One region of the Paenibacillus sp. HWE-109 genome, then DNA from elsewhere that is predicted to be linked to it. Evidence: predicted binding sites of a transcription regulator. Region 1 holds the regulator's gene; the other holds the start of a gene.
What was found. The regulator Rex, encoded in region 1, represses fermentation and respiration genes when NADH is low (regulators of the CRP and FNR family bind a similar motif). The targets are predictions, from matches to a motif close to TTGTGAAATATTTCACAA.
Positions count from the first base shown of each region.

Region 2: the regulator Rex is predicted to act here: its motif matches at 5,475-5,492, upstream of LOZ80_RS10660 (cytochrome ubiquinol oxidase subunit I).

Region 1 covers NZ_CP091881.1:4,005,168-4,015,327, reverse strand. Annotated here, with positions in the region: gene panB (3-methyl-2-oxobutanoate hydroxymethyltransferase) at 1-148, shown strand, start outside; gene panC (pantoate--beta-alanine ligase) at 172-1,035, shown strand; gene panD (aspartate 1-decarboxylase) at 1,041-1,424, shown strand; gene LOZ80_RS17100 (tetratricopeptide repeat protein) at 1,503-2,096, shown strand; gene dinG (ATP-dependent DNA helicase DinG) at 2,187-5,048, shown strand; gene LOZ80_RS17090 (redox-sensing transcriptional repressor Rex) at 5,051-5,671, shown strand; gene LOZ80_RS17085 (inorganic phosphate transporter) at 6,107-7,108, opposite strand; gene LOZ80_RS17080 (DUF47 domain-containing protein) at 7,170-7,796, opposite strand; gene LOZ80_RS17075 (amidohydrolase) at 8,053-9,348, shown strand; gene LOZ80_RS17070 (cell wall elongation regulator TseB-like domain-containing protein) at 9,391-9,879, shown strand; gene LOZ80_RS17065 (hypothetical protein) at 9,995-10,160, shown strand, end outside.
Region 2 covers NZ_CP091881.1:2,597,964-2,608,123, reverse strand. Annotated here, with positions in the region: gene LOZ80_RS10680 (dihydroorotase) at 1-1,169, opposite strand, end outside; gene LOZ80_RS10675 (IclR family transcriptional regulator) at 1,476-2,213, shown strand; gene LOZ80_RS10670 (cupredoxin domain-containing protein) at 2,289-2,687, opposite strand; gene cydS (cytochrome bd oxidase small subunit CydS family protein) at 2,709-2,816, opposite strand; gene LOZ80_RS10665 (cytochrome d ubiquinol oxidase subunit II) at 2,863-3,888, opposite strand; gene LOZ80_RS10660 (cytochrome ubiquinol oxidase subunit I) at 3,885-5,240, opposite strand; gene LOZ80_RS10655 (PAS domain-containing sensor histidine kinase) at 5,725-7,131, opposite strand; gene LOZ80_RS10650 (ABC transporter ATP-binding protein) at 7,198-7,806, opposite strand; gene LOZ80_RS10645 (ABC transporter ATP-binding protein) at 7,796-8,713, opposite strand; gene LOZ80_RS10640 (ABC transporter permease) at 8,744-9,601, opposite strand; gene LOZ80_RS10635 (ABC transporter permease) at 9,598-10,160, opposite strand, start outside.

The sequences.
Region 1 (10,160 bases):
AGCTTATGCGAATATCGGGGAAACTATTCGAGATGGTATTGCCGAATATGTGAAAGAAGTGAAAACACGCGCTTTCCCAAGTCCCGAGAATACATTCCACATGGACAATGATGTCGTGCAATATTTGTACGGCGACAAGGAGGATTGATCGCTATGGAAGCGACTCAGACAATGCAAGTTGTTCATTCCATCGCCGAGCTGCGTTCGCGGATTAAGGATTTCCGGCGTACAACCGATCAAACCGTGGGTTTCGTGCCGACGATGGGGTATTTGCATGAAGGGCACGTAAGCTTATTGCGCAAGGCACGGGCACAAAGCGGACTGGTTGTCTTGAGCATTTTTGTCAACCCGCTGCAGTTCGGGCCGGGCGAGGACTTCGAACGGTATCCGCGCAATACGGAGAAGGACCTCCAGTTGGCTGAAGCGGCTGGCGCTGATCTGGTCTTTATGCCTTCCGTTGCTGAAATGTATCCGTCTCCGACGCGCACAACAGTGAATGTATCCGGACTAACAGCCAGACTATGCGGAGCATCGCGTCCAGGACACTTTGACGGCGTAGCCACTGTAGTCAGCAAGCTGTTTCATATTGTACAGCCGGATCAAGCTTTTTTTGGTCTTAAAGATGCCCAGCAGATCGCAGTGATTCAGCAAATGGTGCTGGACCTCAACCTGGCTGTAGAAATCGTTCCTTGCCCGACGCTGCGGGAAGTGGATGGGCTTGCCATGAGTTCCCGAAACGTGTATCTTTCTGAAGATGAGCGCAAGCAAGCTTTGGTGCTGTCGCAAGCTTTGGAGAAAGCCCGGGAGTATAGTCTTGCCCACGCCAGCTTTACATCCGAAGAGCTTGAAAGGCTTGTCAGGAGCCATATTTCAACCGCTTCATTAGCTGATATTGATTATGTCGAGGCGCTTGCTTATCCGACCTTGGAACCTTTTGACAACAGCTATCATACCCCTTCTATCATTATTGCTTTAGCTGTTAAGTTCGGCAAAACCCGGCTAATTGATAATCTCATTTTACAAGTAAGGAAGTGACGACGATGTTTCGCACAATGATGAAAGCCAAAATTCACCGCGCAACCGTTACAGAAGCCAATTTGGACTATATCGGAAGCATCACGATTGATGAAGATTTGATTGATTTGGTTGACATGCTGCCCAACGAGAAAGTGCAGATCGTCAATAACAACAACGGCGCACGCCTGGAAACCTACATTATTCCGGGGCCGCGCGGCTCTGGCGTTATTTGTCTGAACGGAGCAGCAGCACGGTTGGTACAGACTGGAGACACCGTTATTATCGTCTCGTACGCGATGATGAGCGATGAAGAGGCTAAGAAGCATCACCCGACAATTGCGATCATGGGCGCTAATAATAAAGTGGTTCAACTGCTGAAAGAGGAAGAGCACTCCACGATCCTTTAAGTCCTGACTGCCATGCATGAAATCGGCTCTGTTTACAAAGAATGAGGATAAGCTTTCGAAGCAAAGGTGGGATGCCAAATGTTTAAGCATTTATTTTCCACAATGAACGAGGTTTTGGAAGAAATCCAAAAAGAATATCCGAATAGTGATGTGGAAAAAAAGGCGGAGCTCGACGAACAACTGCAGGTGTTGAAAACGATGAGCGACGAGTTCATCGAGGCGTGGCTGCTTTTTGAGGAGAAGCTGGGAAAGTTTTATGGGGACGTACCGATCAGCACCCAAACCCTTCATAAAGAACTGATGGATCTTGATTTGTCCGGGAAGCAGACGGATGAATTCGTGCGGGGGCAGGGCTATTACAAGCTCTATATGTACGATCAGGCGAATAAAGAGTTCGCAGCATTGATTGAGAAGCAGCCTGATTTCTTGTTGGCCAGAGTGTATTTAGCGATGGGACATTTGCGGAAAGGGGAGTTTGGAGAAGCGTATCAACACTTCAAATTCCTGCTTCCCTTAACCGATAATTCCAAAATGAAGGCCATCTCCTATAATGCCATGGGCTGTATACAAGTTCAGAATCAGAATATGGAGAAAGCCTTTGAGTATTTCCAGAAAGCGTATCACACCGATCCTTCATGTATGGAGCCGCTGATCAATCTGGACGAATCTTAAGACCTAAACAGCGAACTAGGTATTCCCTTTTCCTCATCAGATTTGGTATGCTAGGAGAAGTGCAGGACGAAGGGATTGAAGATACACGTCATGAAATTTGCAGTTTTGGATTTTGAAACGACAGGAAGTCAGCCCGCGGATGAGATTATCCAGGTTGGATTAGTCATTATAGATCAATTTCAAATCACAGACAGGTATACTTCTCTGGTCAATCCAGGGATTAGTATACCTTCTTCCATTACAACCCTTACTGGCATTACGGAAGATATGGTAGCAGATGCCCCAACGCTTGATCAAGTCATGTCAGATATGTTTCCGCTTCTATTTGATTGCGTGCTGGTAGCCCATCATGCGGCTTTCGACGTGTCCTTTTTGCAAAAAGGTTTGACAAAGACGGGGTATCCGCCTTTCTCAGGACGCGTTTTGGATACGATCGATATGCTGCGTATGCTGTTTCCTTCGATTTCGAGCCTTCAACTTAGCATGGTGGCTGGTTTGTTCGGGCTTGATCATGAGAGACCCCACCAAGCGGATAGCGATGCAGAAGTGACAGCAGCCATCTGGGTCATGTGTTTGGAACGATTAATTGGATTGCCGCTTCTGACGATCCAACGCTTGCAGCATATTTTTGAAAACGGGAACAGTGATTTAGGCTGGTTCTTGGATGAAATCTGCTTATACAAAGAGTCCATCACAAGTGTAGATATGGATACGAATCGTTACTTCCGGCAATTCACGCTGAATGTTTCTGATTGGGGTGAGGAAGAAGATATTCGCACGCCATCCGATGAGGCTGGTTTGGGGGCTTCATTCAAGGAGTTCCATCAAGGACTCAAAACTGCGCTGCAAGAGAAGTTCGAGATCTTTGAAGATCGCGAATCTCAAGAGCAGATGATCCATGAAGTGGAGAAGTCGCTTGAGAACGATCAGCACTTGATGATAGAGGCAGGCACAGGTACGGGCAAATCGTTGGGATACTTGATCCCGGCCATTTATTATGGCATTAAGTATGAGAAGAAAGTGGTCGTATCGACGCACACGATCAATTTGCAGGAACAGCTGCGGGAGCGGGATATTCCGCTATTGAAGGCGATCTTTCCAGTGCCCTTCAAAGCCGCGGTGCTCAAAGGCAGAAGCCATTACCTCTGCCTGCGCAAATTCGAAACGAAATTGACGACGCGTGATTATGAGAATGGCAAGGAAGATCCGATAACGGCCGCGCAAATGGTTGTTTGGCTTAGTGAGACCGAACATGGCGACGATGAGGAACTGCATTTTGGAAATAAGGGGGCGCAGTTCTGGCATACGGTTGCCAGTGATACTGACTCCTGTTTGAACCGGATGTGTCCGTGGTATAAGAAATGCTTCTATCATCGCGCACGAAATGACGCCAATACGGCCGATGTGATCATCACCAACCATTCCCTCCTCTTCACGGATATGAAGGCTGAGAACCGCCTTCTACCGTCTTACAAGCACCTTGTCATTGATGAGGCGCATCATTTTGAAGAAGTTGCGAGCAAACACCTGGGTATTGAGCTTCATTCCTCGGCCTTCTACCATTCCTTATTATGGCTGTACAAAGATAATCGCAGTGGTCAATTGCCGATGCTCCGGTTTCGGTTGCAGAAGTCTGATGAGCATGCAGAACGCGCAGCAGTCTGGAGTCAAACGATAGACGGTCTCTTTCCTAAAATTATCAAAATCAAAGAGGATTGGGATCGACTGAGCGAATCGCTATATGAACTATTGGCTGCGAACAGCGACCCCTCCCAAACGGAAAATTCGCAGTATGTTCTGCGGATGAAGCCAGAGACGCTGCCGGACAATTGGCGAGAGCTAGTGATTATGGAAGACAATATTTATCTGAATGCCAACGATTTGCTGCGGACACTCGATAAATTGCTAAGTGAAGTCAAAGAGATGCAGGATGTGCTTGGCGTTCAAGGACTTGTGACTGACCTGAACGGTACGGTTAAGGAACTGTATGAACACCGCGACGCGCTGCACTTCTTCATGAAAATGGCTGACGAAGGCTATGTCTATTGGATGGAAGCCGGCACCTATGCCAAAGCCAAGTCACTGCAGTTGAACTCCGTACCTATTGATGTAAGCGGACTGCTGCAGCAGCATTTTTTTGAAACGAAAGATAGTATTATCCTAACCTCAGCGACTTTATCCGTGAATAAGTCCTTTCAGTACTCCGCTGATCAATTAGGCTTGGCGATTCCGGAAGATGAAGAGAGAGGCAAGCTCAAAACGGTGCAGTTGCCTTCGCCCTTCAATTACCGTGAACAAGCGCTTGTTGTAATTCCGCGTGATTTTCCAACGATCAAAGGTGCGGGAGATCCGGCCTTCATCAATGCCCTTATCCAATCACTTAGTGATGTAGCGCAAGTTACGAAGGGACGCATGTTAATCCTGTGTACCTCGAATCGGATGCTGAAGCAAATCTATGCAGGTATGAAGGACTTGCTCAAGCCATACGGCATCACCGTGCTGGGACAGGGCATTGACAGCAGCAACCGCAGCAAGTTGACCCGAATGTTCCAAGATAATGCTATGTGCGTTCTACTGGGCACCAGTTCGTTCTGGGAGGGTGTCGATATTCCCGGAGACGCGCTCAGCTGCTTGGCTATTATCCGACTGCCGTTCCAACCGCCCAACAACCCGTTGGTCGAAGCAAAATGCGAGAACATCAAGAAGCGGAATGAAAATCCGTTTATGAAATTCTCGGTGCCGCAGGCTGTCATTCGTTTCAAGCAAGGGTTTGGTCGGCTTGTCAGAAGGGCTTCCGATAAAGGAATCGTTATTATCTACGATACCCGCGTCATCGATACTTACTATGGCAAACACTTCCTCTACTCACTGCCTGGGCCTAAGATAGAGCATATGACGACGGAACAAATGTTACCAAGGATTGAGCAGTGGATGGGGATGGGGGATGCCTAAAGATGAAAACACAGAAAATATCAGAGGCTGTCGTACGCAGGTTGCCCATTTATTTACGGTATTTGAATGAGCTTTCGATGAAAAATGTGTCGACGGTATCCTCGCAGGATTTGGGCCAAAAGCTGGATCTGAATCCTGCTCAAATTCGCAAAGATCTGGCTTATTTTGGAGAGTTCGGGAAAAAAGGCATCGGCTACGACATCTCTTATTTGATCGAGAAGATTAGACAAATTCTTAAGCTTGACCGGCATATTCAAGTAGCTCTTGTCGGGGCGGGTAATCTGGGCCGTGCGTTGTGCAATTATAATACTTATCTGCGTAATGATATGAAAATAGTCGCTTTGTTCGATGCCATGCCTGAAAAAGCGGGGGAGATGATCAATAATTTGATCGTCCAGCCGATGTCCGAGATGAAGAGTGTTTTATCGCAGTTGGGCGTGCGTATTGGGATTATTACTGTACCGGCAGCCGAGGCTCAAAATGTAGCCAATCAATTCGTTGACTGCGGCATTGAAGCGATCCTGAATTTTGCACCTGTGATCATCAAGGTGCCCGCGGAAGTGCGCGTGCATTACGCGGATTTCACGACGGAGCTGCAAAGCCTGGCGTATTATTTGGATTAGCAGGAGCAAGAGCAGCAGCTCAAAATAGAACAGGTGAGGCGTGAGGGTGGAAACGCGCGACGGGGTAGCCCCCCATAGATGTACACATAGAAAAACCGTCAGGATGTACCTGACGGTTTTTATTTATTTGTTTTGGAGTGAACGCGGAATTACTCCAGCTGCCTCGGCGGACGTAAGGGAACTACGGTGCGCTATTCTAGCCAAAAGTGTCATTTTTCGGTAAGGTGAGGGAACTACAGTACGCTATTTTGCCGTTTCATGGGAATTTTCAACGTTTTCGTGGAAATAAGACCCTGTAGTTCCGCTATTAGTCACGCATCCCTACTTTTTGCTTAATTAGCGTCCTCTAGTTCCCTTACAAGGTTTTGCCGCTAAGAAGAGGCTGATTTATCAGGGCGGCGAAGCCGGTTTTCTTATTCGAACAAGATTGGAACTTTAAAAAATAAGTCTAAACAAGACGAAGTAAATCGAGAAGGCCAAAATGATGCTGATCGGAATGGTGATGATCCATGTTATAAGCATCCGCCCAACCGTGCCCCACTGAACATCATGGAAACGCAGCACACTGCCTGTCCCAATGATCGCGGACGAAATGACATGTGTTGTGGAAAGGGGTTTGCCGATGAAAGTCGAGAATTGAATAACAATGGATGAAGTTAAATCGGATGCAAAGCCATTGATGGGTTCAATTTTAACTATTTTACCGGAAACCGTTTTGATGATGCGCCATCCGCCGATGGAAGTACCAAGCCCCATCGCCAAGGCAGCGGAAATTTTTACCCAGAGAGGGACATTGAGATCAGTTTGTACGCCAGCTGCCACCAGACCAAAGACGATAATTCCCATTGCCTTTTGAGCGTCATTTCCACCATGGGAGTAGGATAACAGACCCGCGGAAATAATTTGCAGCGTACGGAACATCCGGTTTAATTTGGATCTTGATGTATTTCCCGACCAGATGACAATGTATTTGATCAGCACCATGATGAGATAACCAAGTCCAAAAGCAATGATAGGGGACAAAAGCAGGATGATGATAATTTGCGTAAATCCATCCCAGTTGACCGCATGGACGCCTGAACCGGCAATTACCGCACCTGCTAATGCGCCAAGCAAAGTATGAGAAGAGGAAGATGGAATGGAAAGGTACCATGTTAAAAGATTCCAGATAATAGCTGCCAATAAGGCGGCTATGACAATTTCTACGCCATTCTCAATCTTGGCAGGGTTCGCGATGCTGCCCCCGACCGTTTTGGCAACTTTGGAAGAAACCATAGCGCCAACAAAGTTAAGCGTTGCGGCCATGATGATGGCTACCCGCGGGCTAAGCGCTCGTGTTGAAATGGAAGTTGCAATCGCATTGGCTGTATCATGAAAGCCATTGATGAAGTCAAAAAGCAAAGCGAGAATGACAATAATAACTAAATAGGTTAACATGATTTCCTCCTAAGCGTTTTCCGATTGGAAAACTTTCTTCGCGTCATAGCAACGAAAGTTCCTATGAATAACGAAGCACGACACTGTCTAGGATATTGGCAACATCTTCACAAGCATCTGTCGTTTCTTCGAGACGCTCATAAATTTCTTTCAACTTGAAATCTTCGTACGGGTCTTTGCGAGTGATGAAAATTTGGCGAATGCCTTCCCGCATCAAGCGGTCTCCATCATTTTCGAGGGAGTTGATAGCTACGGTGTGCTCAGGGATTTGCATATATTTTTTCTTAGCAAGGAGTTTGAAGGCATCCAGCATATGCTGACAGGAGTCAACAATTACGGCTGAAAATTCTTTCATATAGGAGTCTGTGTGGGAAACAGAGAGATAATCGAATCGAGCAATCGTGGCTTCTATACCATCGGTCACATCATCTACTTTGGATGCGAGGACCATAATATCTTCCCGATCAATTGGGGTAATGAAAACTTTGTTCAGGCCTTTGAAGATTTCGTGTGTAATTGAATCACCAGCGTGTTCCAGATCATGAATGGGTTTAACGTATTCAATTGGAGGTTTATCACCCATCATAGCTGTGCGGAACAATTGTGCGGTTTGGAGTGCGTTTTCAGCAGCACGTATTAGTAGTTGCAAGAAATCGACTTCGTTCTTTTTTGTGAATAACGTTGTCATATAATCCTCCTATTATTTACTATATGTAGAAATTTTTGATCAAATTATCGTCTTTTTCAGGATAAACAGACCAATATGTAGAAAAAAACTCACAATGCTAAAAGTATCATATGAATCGTACTTTAAGCAACGAAAATTCCGTGACAATTTACATTTTCTTAACATAGCGATGTATTCTTGATTTTAGATGCCCGAAGTTGTAAAGTTTATAAAGCAGTGTTTGTCTTTAGAATGAGCATAGAGAGGGTTTTTTAGTATGAAAAAAACATTAATTACGAACGGAATTTTTATTTCTAATAATGAAGCGAAATCGTCAATCCAAGGTTGTATGGTGATTGAAGGCAATCAAATTACATACATTGGTGAGCAAAGCCCAGAACCGCGCGAAAACTATGATGAAGTGATCGATGGAACGAACAAGCTATACATGCCTGGTCTCGTCAACACACACGGACATGCGGCAATGTCACTGCTGCGTGGATACGGGGATGATCTGGCACTGCAAGTTTGGCTGGAAGAGAAAATGTGGCCGATGGAAGCCAAATTCACGTCTCAGGATGTCAAATGGGGGACACAGCTGTCCATTTTGGAAATGATCAAAGGCGGCACAACGACGGTTGTTGACATGTACGATCATATGAATGAAGTGGCCAAGTCTGTGGAGGAGTCAGGTATGCGCGGCGTGCTCACACGTGGTGTCATTGGCCTGTGCCCGCCCGATGTTCAAACCTCCAAGCTGATCGAAGCGACAGAATTTGCGAAAAATTGGCATGGTCAAGCGAATGGCCGAATCACAACGATGATGTCTCCGCATGCTCCTTATACGTGCCCGCCGGATTATATCGAACGTATCGTGCAGGCAGCCCATGATTTGAATCTGCCGATTCATACGCATATGTCAGAAACGAGCCGTGAAGTGCAAGCAAACGTTGATCAATACGGCCTGCGCCCTGTTGCTCACCTAGAGAAGATCGGCGTGTTCAGCAGACCGACGCTCGTCGCACATGGTGTACATTTGACAGATGAGGAAATCGGCATTCTTAAGCAATATGATGTTCGTGTATCCCATAATCCAGGCAGTAACCTGAAATTAGCTAGCGGTGTAGCTCGTGTTCCAGAGCTTTTGCGCGCAGGGGTAAAGGTCTCCCTTGGTACGGACGGCGCTGCTTCCAATAACAATTTGGATATGTTTGAAGAAATGAGATTGGCTGCACTGATCCATAAAGGTGTTTCCGGCGATCCGCTTGCAGTTCCAGCGGCGCAAGCACTTCTGTTGGGCACGCGCATGGGGGCAGAATCAGTGTGGTTGGATGACGTTGGTTCTTTGCAGCCGGGGATGAAAGCTGATTTCATCGCTTTGGATATCGATCAGCCGCATTTCCTGCCGCGGACAGATTTCGTTTCTCATATTGTGTACTCAGCTTGCGCCAAAGATGTAGTAGATGTTTGTGTAGATGGTAATTGGATCGTTCGCAAGGGCGAGAGCTTGACGCTGGATGAAGAAAAAATTAAGCGTGAATTTGTGCAGTCCTTTGACAGGCTGATTGGCTAAGCCACTTGCCGTTAAGTTCGTCTGGGGAGGTGATCCGCGAACATGAATACAAAGCGATCCATCATGCTCGGTGTTTTCATTGTTGTTACACTTGGTGTCGTACTTAGCCGCTTTTACTTGAATGTTCAGGATGAACATTGGGATGAAAAAAGCAAAGCAGTTGAAAAGGCTTATGAGAAAAGCATTATGACCAAAGCGACGAATGTGGATTTCTTCTATGGAGACGAGCCGCTGCAAATCGTTTATGGGGAAGATAAGTTAGGTCAAGGCGTCATTGTCTGGGTGTCTGACAAAGATACGCATACCGAGATGACAGCAGATGCTGTTACGGAGGACCAAGTTCGGGAGACGATGCTCAAAAAGGACGCTGACTTCGAAATTGAACGGGTAATCCCGGGTAAGCTTGGTCAGGAATATGTTTGGGAAGTATTCTACAAGAAGCAAGAAGATAGCGGAACACGTTATTTCTATGATTACTATAAATTCAAAGATGGAAGCTATCTGGATACGTACCGACTCAGCCTGCACTAGGGCTGAGTTTTTTCGTTTCCACTCTTTTCATAAAGCAATGGTGTATACCGCGTGATATACTATTCGTATAGAAAAGAACGAAACAAAATAATTGGAGAAAGGGGGACGTTGACTGATGAAGCTGCGTCTCTTACCTGTCGTAATCAGTGTAATCATTTCTGCCGGTGTTTTGTTCGGTGGATGGTTTGCCTATACAAGCTTGGCTATGGAAAATCCGTTAAGCGACATCATAAGCAAAGTTCCCGGTGTCACGAGCTCGACGATGAAATTGGATAGTGATC
Region 2 (10,160 bases), 1.4 Mb from region 1:
GGATCAAAGATGACGATATCCGCATCATATCCCACAGTCAGTCTCCCTTTTGATTTCCCCAAGCCAAATCTATCAGCTGGACTCTGACTAATTACTCGAACAAAGTCATGCAAATTTATAACGCCCGTAGCTACACCACTGCTATAAAGGATAGGCAATAATGACTCAATACCAGGTACGCCCGAGGCATTCTGAAAAATATCTCGCGAGCTCTTGCGATCCAGTTTCCATGACGCGTGATCCGAAGTGACCATTGAAATACGCCCTGAAGCCAGGTACGTCCACAATCCCTCGGCGTCTATTGCCTGCCGGAGTGGAGGATTTATTTTCCCTTTAGCCCCTAATCGAAGCATGTCGTCTTCATGAAAAATCAGATAATGCGTACACGTTTCTGCTGTTACGTCTGCTCCCAACTTCGCATAATATTGAACAGAATCGAAGATTTCGGGGAAGGTGCATTGAAACAAATGCAATTTGACGCCTGTCAGCAGTGCTAGTTCCATCACCGTATTCGCAGCAATGGATTCTGCAATCTTAGGCCTGCTCCAACAGTGAGCTCGAGGATCTCCCCCCAGCGGCGCCATACTAACAGTTGCAGCTCTAATAATTTCATCAACTTCGCAGTGGACACCAACAGGCAATTCGGTTTCAGCAATTATGCTAAATGCGTCCAACAATCTGCCATCATCTATACGAGGAATGCTAGTGGAGTCATTATTAAACATGGAAACATAAAAGCCGCAGGCACCAGCCTCTGCCATTGCATAGATTTCGTCCAGTGATCCTTCCTTCTGTATCGTAGCCAATAAAGCAAAATCTACAACTGATTCTTGTTCCATCCATTCTTTCTTCTCTGAAAGCAACTGTGCTGTACATATTATCCCACTTGCATTGTAGGGCATTTCAATGATGGTAGTTACACCTCCTGCAGCTGCAGCGCGTGTGAGGTTGCCTACCCCCTCTTCCATCGATGAGTAACAATGAACATGTGCATCAATAGCCCCAGGTAAGACTAACTTCCCAGACGCGTCAAGATATTCTCCAGCTTCTAAGATGTCATTGTGATCCCCAATGTATACGACAACACCATTCTCGATTCCAATAATGCTATTGTTCAATACACAGTCTGGAAGCACAATATTCCCTCTAATTGCAAGATCGACTTTCATTGTTCTGCCCCCTATGGAGTAATGTAATCACAGTTTTCTCGCAAAAAACGAGATACCCGTTTGCAGTCATTCGATTCTTATCACCGCCATAATTATCATAATATGATAATGCATTATCATTATACATGCAGACTTTAACATCTATTAATCTAAAATGTCAAGTTACGTCACATCAATTTCATGATGTCTTATTCTAATTGATTATTAGTAACCATTAGATTATTATCAATATATGATAATTCGATTTTTTCAACGATTTCACCCCAAATTGTGCCTACTTTAATGAGATGAGGATGAGTACAGTTCATGAACGGGACTCAAACATTGGACAGAGCTTTAGAAATTTTATTCGCCTTGGCAGAAACACATGAAATGTTAACGGTTAGTCAAATCGCAGATAAAGTTGGAATCCCTGATAGTACAGCCTACCGTTTCCTTCAAACCTTGGAACAACACGGCCTTATCGAACGAAAAGGCAAAGGACAAATTACTTTGGGTCTGCGAATTCTCGATCTTGCCCGCAATGTGCACCACCAAATTAACAAACAATTGATTGAACTCGCGATCCCTTTCATGGAGGACCTCACCAAAGAGACAGGTGAAACCTCAATCCTCGCCCTAAGATCGGGAGGGAGCGTAATTTGTATTCATTACGTTGAAAGCAGCAAACCTATTCGATTAAAAGCCGAAATTGGAAAAGCGTTCCCCTTGCAATTAGGCGCGTCTGGGAAAGTTTTGCTTGCATTCGAGTCTAGTAAAGTAGTCGATCAATTCCTAAGTGGAATCAAGGATTCTGACACGATTGGACTCATCCAGGGTCTAGCCAAAATAAGAAAAGACGGCTATTCCATCTCCTCCGGCGAAATCTACCCCGATGTTATTGCCATCGCTGCGCCCGTATTCGACTACCGCAATCAGGTTATTGCTTCTCTAACCATTGCAGGGCCAGTCTCTCGCGAGAGTATAGATGAAACACTCATTCAAAAGATCGTTCATACAACAACTTCGCTTTCAGTAAAACTTGGTATGAAGAATGAATACTGAGGTAGAATAGACCAAAAAGCCATGATCCAACATCGTTGGATATGGCTTTTTTGGTTATTTGAAGCTAACTTCTACTCATTTCACTGTAATTGTGACATAGTACATATACATACCGCAGTGCAATTTATAGGTTCCCGGCTTTAAATCTTGCAAGGTTGTGAAGTTATCCCCTTTTTCCAGATAGAGATCAAGTCCTATGTCGCGGGAAGCCACACTTCTTATGCAGGTAAAGCCACTTGGCTTTTTGAAATTCAGCTTTGTTGGAACGCCTGCCTTAACTTCAATATTGGCTGGATAAAAGCCATCATCCTTCACTTGAAATGTCGCAATTTGATAGCCGTCGCTTTCCGTCATGACGGGTCCATTGGCCGATGACTCTGTGTTCTGGAAATAAAATAAAGCGAAGATGAAGAGGCATGTAAAAAGGATGCCGGCCATAGTCCCGATTGCCCTGAACTTTGTCATATTCCTCATAGGAACCACCTTTCCGTTTCATTATAGTGGCTCATTGCTGCTACTTTTACGCCCTCCTAACCAGAACAACAATCCAATAGCGCCAATAACAACGAGAAAAGGTGCGACGAAGATAAGAAAAATTTCCAGCATAGATGAACCCCCCTCTTTCCGTCATGGAATCATTATTGTGATCTCATTTGTTGCGCTTGCCCTGCACATAGTTGGCATCGAACAAGAAAAGTCGCATTAGAAGATACAAGGATGGAATAAGCAGCAGCAAGCCCAATACGAACACAGAGATTAACGCAATCGCCATTGGTTCGCTGGTGAAATTATCATAGATTGTTAAATAAGGATACAGAATGTATGGTAAATGCCCTGCCCCATAGCCGAAGAAGGCGAATCCAAACTGCAGCAAGACGAAGATGAATGACAGCCCTAGCCGTTTGCGCGCCCATACCAGATAAATGGCCACGACGAAGCAGACAAAGGATAGAACGAACATCCAGGCATAATCCTCCATCCGCTGGAAATGTCCTGCATTATGCCCGCGGATCGCGAAGAATACCAGCAGACTGCTCAGAATGGTCGGGCCGCTCCAGGCGATCGCATACTTACGCACAAGCTCGAACGCTCCTCGATCATTTGCCCGATTGGCATAGTAACACAAGAACATAGCTGAGATGTAGAGCACGCTCACAATCGCAAGAAGAACTACGGTCCACGAATATGCGCTCGTGAACAGCTTGGTGAACAGGAAGGTTATCTGATTGTTATCGTCTACGGCAATGTAGCCGCCTTCGGAAATGGTCAAGACGGTTGATAGCGAAGCCGGAATAAGTAGTCCGCTTGCCCCATATAAGAACAAGTAAAACCGACTGTCTTTCTTGCTTCCATAGTTGCTAAAGGCATAGTATGATCCCCTAATGGCGAGCAAAATGATAGCCACACTGCCTGGAAGCAATAATGCTGTGCCGTAGTAGTACGCCGTATCTGGGAAAAAACCAACAAAGCCGACGAAGAAAAAAACAAGAAACACATTGGTGACTTCCCATACCGGAGAAAGATAACGCTCGATCACCTTGTTGATCAGATGCCGTTTGCCGGTTATCGTGCTGTAGTAGCTAAAGAAGCCGGCACCGAAGTCAATGGAAGCTACGATTAAATAGCCGAATAGGAATATCCATAACACGGTAATTCCAATTACTTCATAGCTCATTGCTGGCCGCCCCCTTCTATCCCTCTCGCGGCGATTTCATCCTCAGCCCGATTATTGCGGAACATGCGTAACAGTACCCGAACGGCCGTTAATCCAAGGACAATATAGAGAAGTGCGAAGACGATAAGCATCGTATCCACGTGATCGGAGACCGTTGCTCCTTCAGAAGTTCTCATGATGCCATGAAGAATCCATGGTTGGCGTCCAACTTCAGCGAAGATCCAGCCGTGCTCGATCGTCAGCATCGCAAGGGGAGCGGTTAAAATGATGCCGCGCAGCAGCCATTTATTCGAATAGACAAGTGACCTTTTGCGCCATAATAACAATAAGAACACCAATGCGACCAGTACCATCATGGCAACGAAACTCATTTTCAAATCGAATAAATAATGAATCCAAAGTGGAGGCGTTTCGTCAGCCGGAATATCATTAAGTCCTGTGACTTCGGCATTAGGCCGCCCATGAGCAAGAACACTGAGTGCGTACGGGATTTTAATGCCGTATTTGATCTCGTTATCCTCAGTCAAGATACCTCCGAAGACCAGTGGCGCTTGTTTGGTCGTTTCGAAATGCCATTCCATCGCGGCCAGCTTCTCCGGTTGATAGTTCGCCAAGTATTTACCCGATAAGTCACCTATTATCGCGCTTGAAAGAAGGAATACGCAAGCTGATATCATGGTGAGCTTGAGGGCTTTTTTGTAGTACACATGATTGCGGCCCTTGAGCAAGGACCAAGCTGAAATAGCGGCTAGAATGAAGGCACAGGTCAAGTAAGCAGTAATGAGCACATGTGAAACCTTGGTCGGCATCGCAGGACTCAGCATGGCGCCGAAAGGAGAAATATCAGTAATTTTGCCGTCTACTACAGTTACACCTGCTGGTGCATTCATGAAGGCATTGACAACCGTAATAAAGAAAGCGGATGCGGATGATCCAATGACGACTGGAGTGAGCATCCAGAAGTGTGTCATTTTATTCTTGAAGCGATCCCAAGTGTAGAGGTAAATACCGAGGAAAATCGCTTCAAAGAAGAAGGCGAAAGTCTCCAGGAAGAGCGGGATAGCGATCGATTGACCAGCTACTTTCATAAAGCTGGGCCATAGCAGGCTGAGCTGCAGCCCAATTGCAGTTCCCGTTACGACACCGACAGCCACGGTAATGACAAAGCCGCGCGCCCACCTCCTTGCCATAAGCAGATAATGCTCATCCTTGCGTCTAATGCCAATCCATTCCGCAAGAGCAATCATAAGTGGAACGCCTACCCCGATGGTAGCGAATATAATGTGGAATGCAAGAGTTAGCCCTGTTAGCATTCGGCTATACATGACTGGATCGTAGCTAGCTAATAACATGATGATTCCCCCTCCTAAAGCTTGGCTAACTAACAATTGTTATTTAAAGAGATACTTGGATAAAGACAGCAGCATAATGCCTGCTACGGTGATGCACAGAATAATTAGGCGCTTTTCTTGCTTAACAATTCGTTTATTTTCTTCATTAGGATTCATAGCCACCCATCCCTCCATGGCATATTAGCTAGTGTTAAATAACGATATACTGGCATTATAAACGAAACGCAAGTTAATATGTGATTTTTTTCACAATGAATGTGGCGAGGTTTTGAATATCTTGTTGCAGATATATGAACTTCCGTTTCTCCACTCCTTTTTCTTCTACAATCGGATTATCTGTCTTAAAGTATACCTTGAAGATGAGTAATTTATATGACTCCTTAGAGCTATAATTGCAACAGTTATTTGACTAAAAGGCCACGAAGCCAAGTTATTTCTGTGAAAAACAAAAATCCGCCCCTTTCGGCGGATGCGATGCTACGTCTTATTTTTTAAAAGGCAATTCAATTTCAACTGTAGTCCCCTGATTAATTTGGCTTTGAATAGACAATTTGCCACCATGTCCTTCGATGATCCGTTTGCAAACCATTAAACCTAAACCGTTGCCATTAACCTTTGTAGTGAAGAATGGTTGCCCTAACAGCGATAATCTTTCTTCCGTGATGCCTACACCTTGATCTTCGACGCTGATAACCAAGCTATGATTTAACTTTCGGGATGATATGCGTATGAACCCTCCGTTAGTCATAGACTCAATTGCATTCTTTAGTACATTAAGCAAAACTTGTTTGATTTGGTCCGGGTTGCAATAAATGGCAGGAATATCTTGCTGCATGTTCAATTGGATTTGAACGTTATATAGATGAGTATGGGGTTGCAGAAAACCAACTACACTTTGCACAAGCTCTTGCGTCGTACTCTCCATGTAAAAATGAAGATGCGGTTTGGCCAATGTCATAAATTCGTTGACTACATAATTAATATGTTCTAATTCTTCCATCATAACATCAACATAGTCTGCATTCTTAGCCTTTAGTAAATGAACAAACCCTTTCAAAGAAGTTAAGGGATTACGAATATCGTGCGCGATACCAGCCGCTAATTGACCAATTAGTGATAGTTTTTCCGATCTAATGATTGCTTCTTCCGACTTTTTGCGCTCTGTCAGATCACGAATCACGGTTTGTACAACAGGAAACCCCAAGTTTTTGTGGACATAAATAGAGGATATTTCGGCATCAAAAAAAGTTCCGTCTAATTTCTGAAGTTTCCTCTCCATAAAATCCGTGTAGTTATCCGACTGCATAACCTGCTCAAGCTGCGCTGAAATGAGGTCCTTGTCATTTGAACAGAAAAAATCATAGATCGATCTTCCCTTGAAGTCATCTGTTGTAGCGCCGCCAAAAAGTTTGCAGCAAGCATCATTCACAAAGTTCACGTAACCGTCTTTATGCAGAACTATTGGTTCAGGACTAAGCTTAATTAATCTTCTGAACTGTTTTTCTCTCTCCAGCAGCTCTTCTTCCGCTCTTTTCTTTTCACTAATGTCCCTTTCCACACCAACAAACCCGATCACGACTCCCTCATTATTCTTCACTGGTGAAACCGTCACATTGGCGTAAAAGGTAGAACCATCTTTTCTAAGTTTAAGCGCTTCGAAATCCTTGACTTGCCCACCGTTTATTAAAGTCTGATATAAACGAAGAGCATCTTCTTTATAAATTTCAGGCGTCATTGGCAGTACTTTTCCGATAACTTCTTCCCTTGTCCAGCCATGCAACTCTTCAAATTTCTTGTTAACCTCCAACACAGTGCCATGTGTATCCACGATCACGATCCCGTCAGAGGTTAAATTCATTAAGGAATCAATTAGATGTTCTTTCAGACGCATGAGTAAACATCCCCTAATTCAACAGTGTTTCTAGGATAATTCGTCTCCGATAGGAAAATTCCTTTTTTACCCGGTCATATTCTCCCAATCCATTATCCTATCACATAACTTGTTGACTAATTGCCGCTCATGACTAATGATCAATATGCCCGCATCATTTCGTTTCGCCCATTTCAGCACAGAGTGCCAAATTTGGGCCTGCGTGATCGCATCCAACATAGTCGTCATTTCATCCGCAATCAGATAGCGGGTCCCTGCTCCTAGAGCGCGCGCTACACACATTCGTTGTAACTCGCCTCCAGACAGCTCGTTCGGATAACGATCCAACCAATGGTCTTCGATGGCTAGTTCTGTCATCCAATTATCGTCGGGCACTCCTGACTCCTGAAGAGTGCGCCTCAGCTTCCAACTGGGGTTCACCGCTAGCTCGGGATGTTGCAATACCAATTGTACTGGATTCCGTTGACCTACGGCGATAGGCCCTCCATCTTGAATAACTTGTCCTTGATTGGGATGAAGATGACCGGCAAGCAATTTCCCAAGCGTGGATTTCCCACAACCGCTAGGTCCAACCAGGCCTACAATCTCCCCCGCCTCAATAAAAATGTCGGTATGTTGAAAAATCCATGATGCTTTGTGATAACGATATCCGAGAGACTTCCCCTCAAGTGGCATGCAAGCACCTCACTTCACCGTTCCTCACATAACGAGTTTCTGGAAAAGCCTCATTACATTCGGAAGTAGCCAATGGGCATCGTGGAGCAAACAAGCACCCTTTAGGCAACTTATCCGGCAACGGTTGAGAGCCGGGTAAAGCAGCAAATTGTTGCCCAGGCAGCGCTTGCCAAAGAGCCTTGGTGTAAGGGTGCCTCAGTAGTGCTCCTGCTCCAGTGAAGTCGCTGCGGAGAGCGATTTCTACTACAGTTCCTGCATAAAGAACGGCGATTCGATCCGCTACCGTTAAGGCCGCCTCGATATCATGCGTAATCAGCATAACGGCGCACCCCTCCTCCGCCAACTGTCGAAAGCGACTCAGAGTCTCCGTCATTGCTGAGCCGTCAAGGCCAGGCGTCGGTTCATCAGCGATTAGCAAGCGAGCTCCGCTTACCGTTGCCGTCGAAATGAGAATTTTCCGTGCCATTCCGCCGGATAATTGAAATGGAAACCATTTAGCAACTATGCCGGCAAGGTTATATTTGTAAAAAGCTTTCCGTTGGAGCTCCGCAGGATCGCCCTGGCGAACGGATTGCCGTACTTGCTCGCCAACGCGCATTAACGGATCCAAATACTGTACAGATTGCGGGATGAGCGAGATTTCTTTTCCACGCAACTGTCTTTGCCTGTCCGGCGTCAATGCTTCTCCCTTGAAATAAATGTGGCCTGTGACCTCAGCATTCCCAGGTAGAATGCCGAGTATTGCGTGAGCGAGCAGACTTTTGCCTGAACCGCTGGATCCTACCACCGCCAAAATTTCACCTGAAGTTATGGACAGTTGAAGGTTACGAATGATTTCAGTCTGCACCTGTCGCAGACCGCGATCAAACCGTTTGAAACGAATAGAAAGCTTACTTACTTCCAGCATAAGCGGCCCCTTTCTTCCAGATTTCTAACTTTATCTATCATGAGCATGCCGTGGATCCACCCATTGTTTCAAGTTTTCTCCCAATCTAGCAAAGGCCATTACCATGAATAACAAACTTAACCCAGGAAACAAGGCCAACCACCAAAACCCGGAAGATAAATAGCGCATCGATTCCGATAAAATAATTCCAATTGCTGGTTCATGAGGTGATAGCCCCATACCGATAAAGGTAATCGATGCTTCATGCAGAATAGCATGCGGGACGATAAGTATGAGTCCGACCAATAGCTGCGGAATCAGGTGAGGAATGATGTGCCTGGTCACGATCCACCAGTTGGATTTGCCAAAATTGCGTGAAATGGCTAGATAGGGCGCTGTTTGAATCTGCATGACTTCCGCGCGAATGACCCTCGACAAACTTGGCCAATGTGTCAATGCGACACCGATAATAATGCCTTTCGCCCCTCCACCAAGTACAAATGAAATCAAGAGCAGCGTCACTAAATGCGGCACACTAAGAAATAAATCAGTCACCCAGCTTATGAAGCGATTGACCATAGTACCCATAACAGCAGCCGCAATCCCCATCATACTGGCGATTATCACACTTGAAACTCCCGCGATCAGACCGACTTGAAGACTGCGTCCGAGACCTTTGATCGTCCGAGTGAGCATATCCCTCCCAAGCCAATCTGTCCCAAAAAGATGTCGGATGGCAGGGCCTAAATTACGCTGTTCCAAGTTCGTAGCTAGACCGGATGCATCGAACCACACGGACATCGCGATAATACTTAGTAATACGAACAATGCGGTCAATGATGAAATCCAAATTCTCAGTCGATAATGAAGTTTGGGAAGCGTCATACCGACGCGCATAAGATGCTTCATGATCGCCTGCCTTTCTTCATCCTAGGGTCGATTAGACGATAACTTAGCTCAGCCATCGCATTTCCTGTATACACGAATACTGCACTAAACAACACAATTCCCAATAACAAAGGAATGTCGCCACGAAGTCCAGCTTCAACTGCCGCCTGTCCCAAACCTGGATACGAAAATACTTGCTCAGCCAGAACGACTCCGCCGAACAGCTCGCTGAATGAAGCAAATTGCAGTGTGATAGCTGGCAATGCCACATTGCGCAGCCCGTGTCTCCAAAAGATTGTAAACCCTCGTTCACCACGTGCTCTTGCAAACAACCAATAGTCCTTATTCATCACTTCAATAAGCTTTTCTTTCGTATGAAGCGCGATTGCTGCGATCCCTGTAACACTAAGCGTCAGTACTGGCAGCAGCATATGCCGGAGTCGATCCATCCATTGAACCTGATCTGAGGCAATACCTGCTGGGGTGGCAAGCCCTACTGGCAGGATACCGAGCCATACAGCAAAAACAAGCATGAACAGCAAGCCTATCCAGAAAGTCGGCGTTGAAGAGAGGGTGTAAC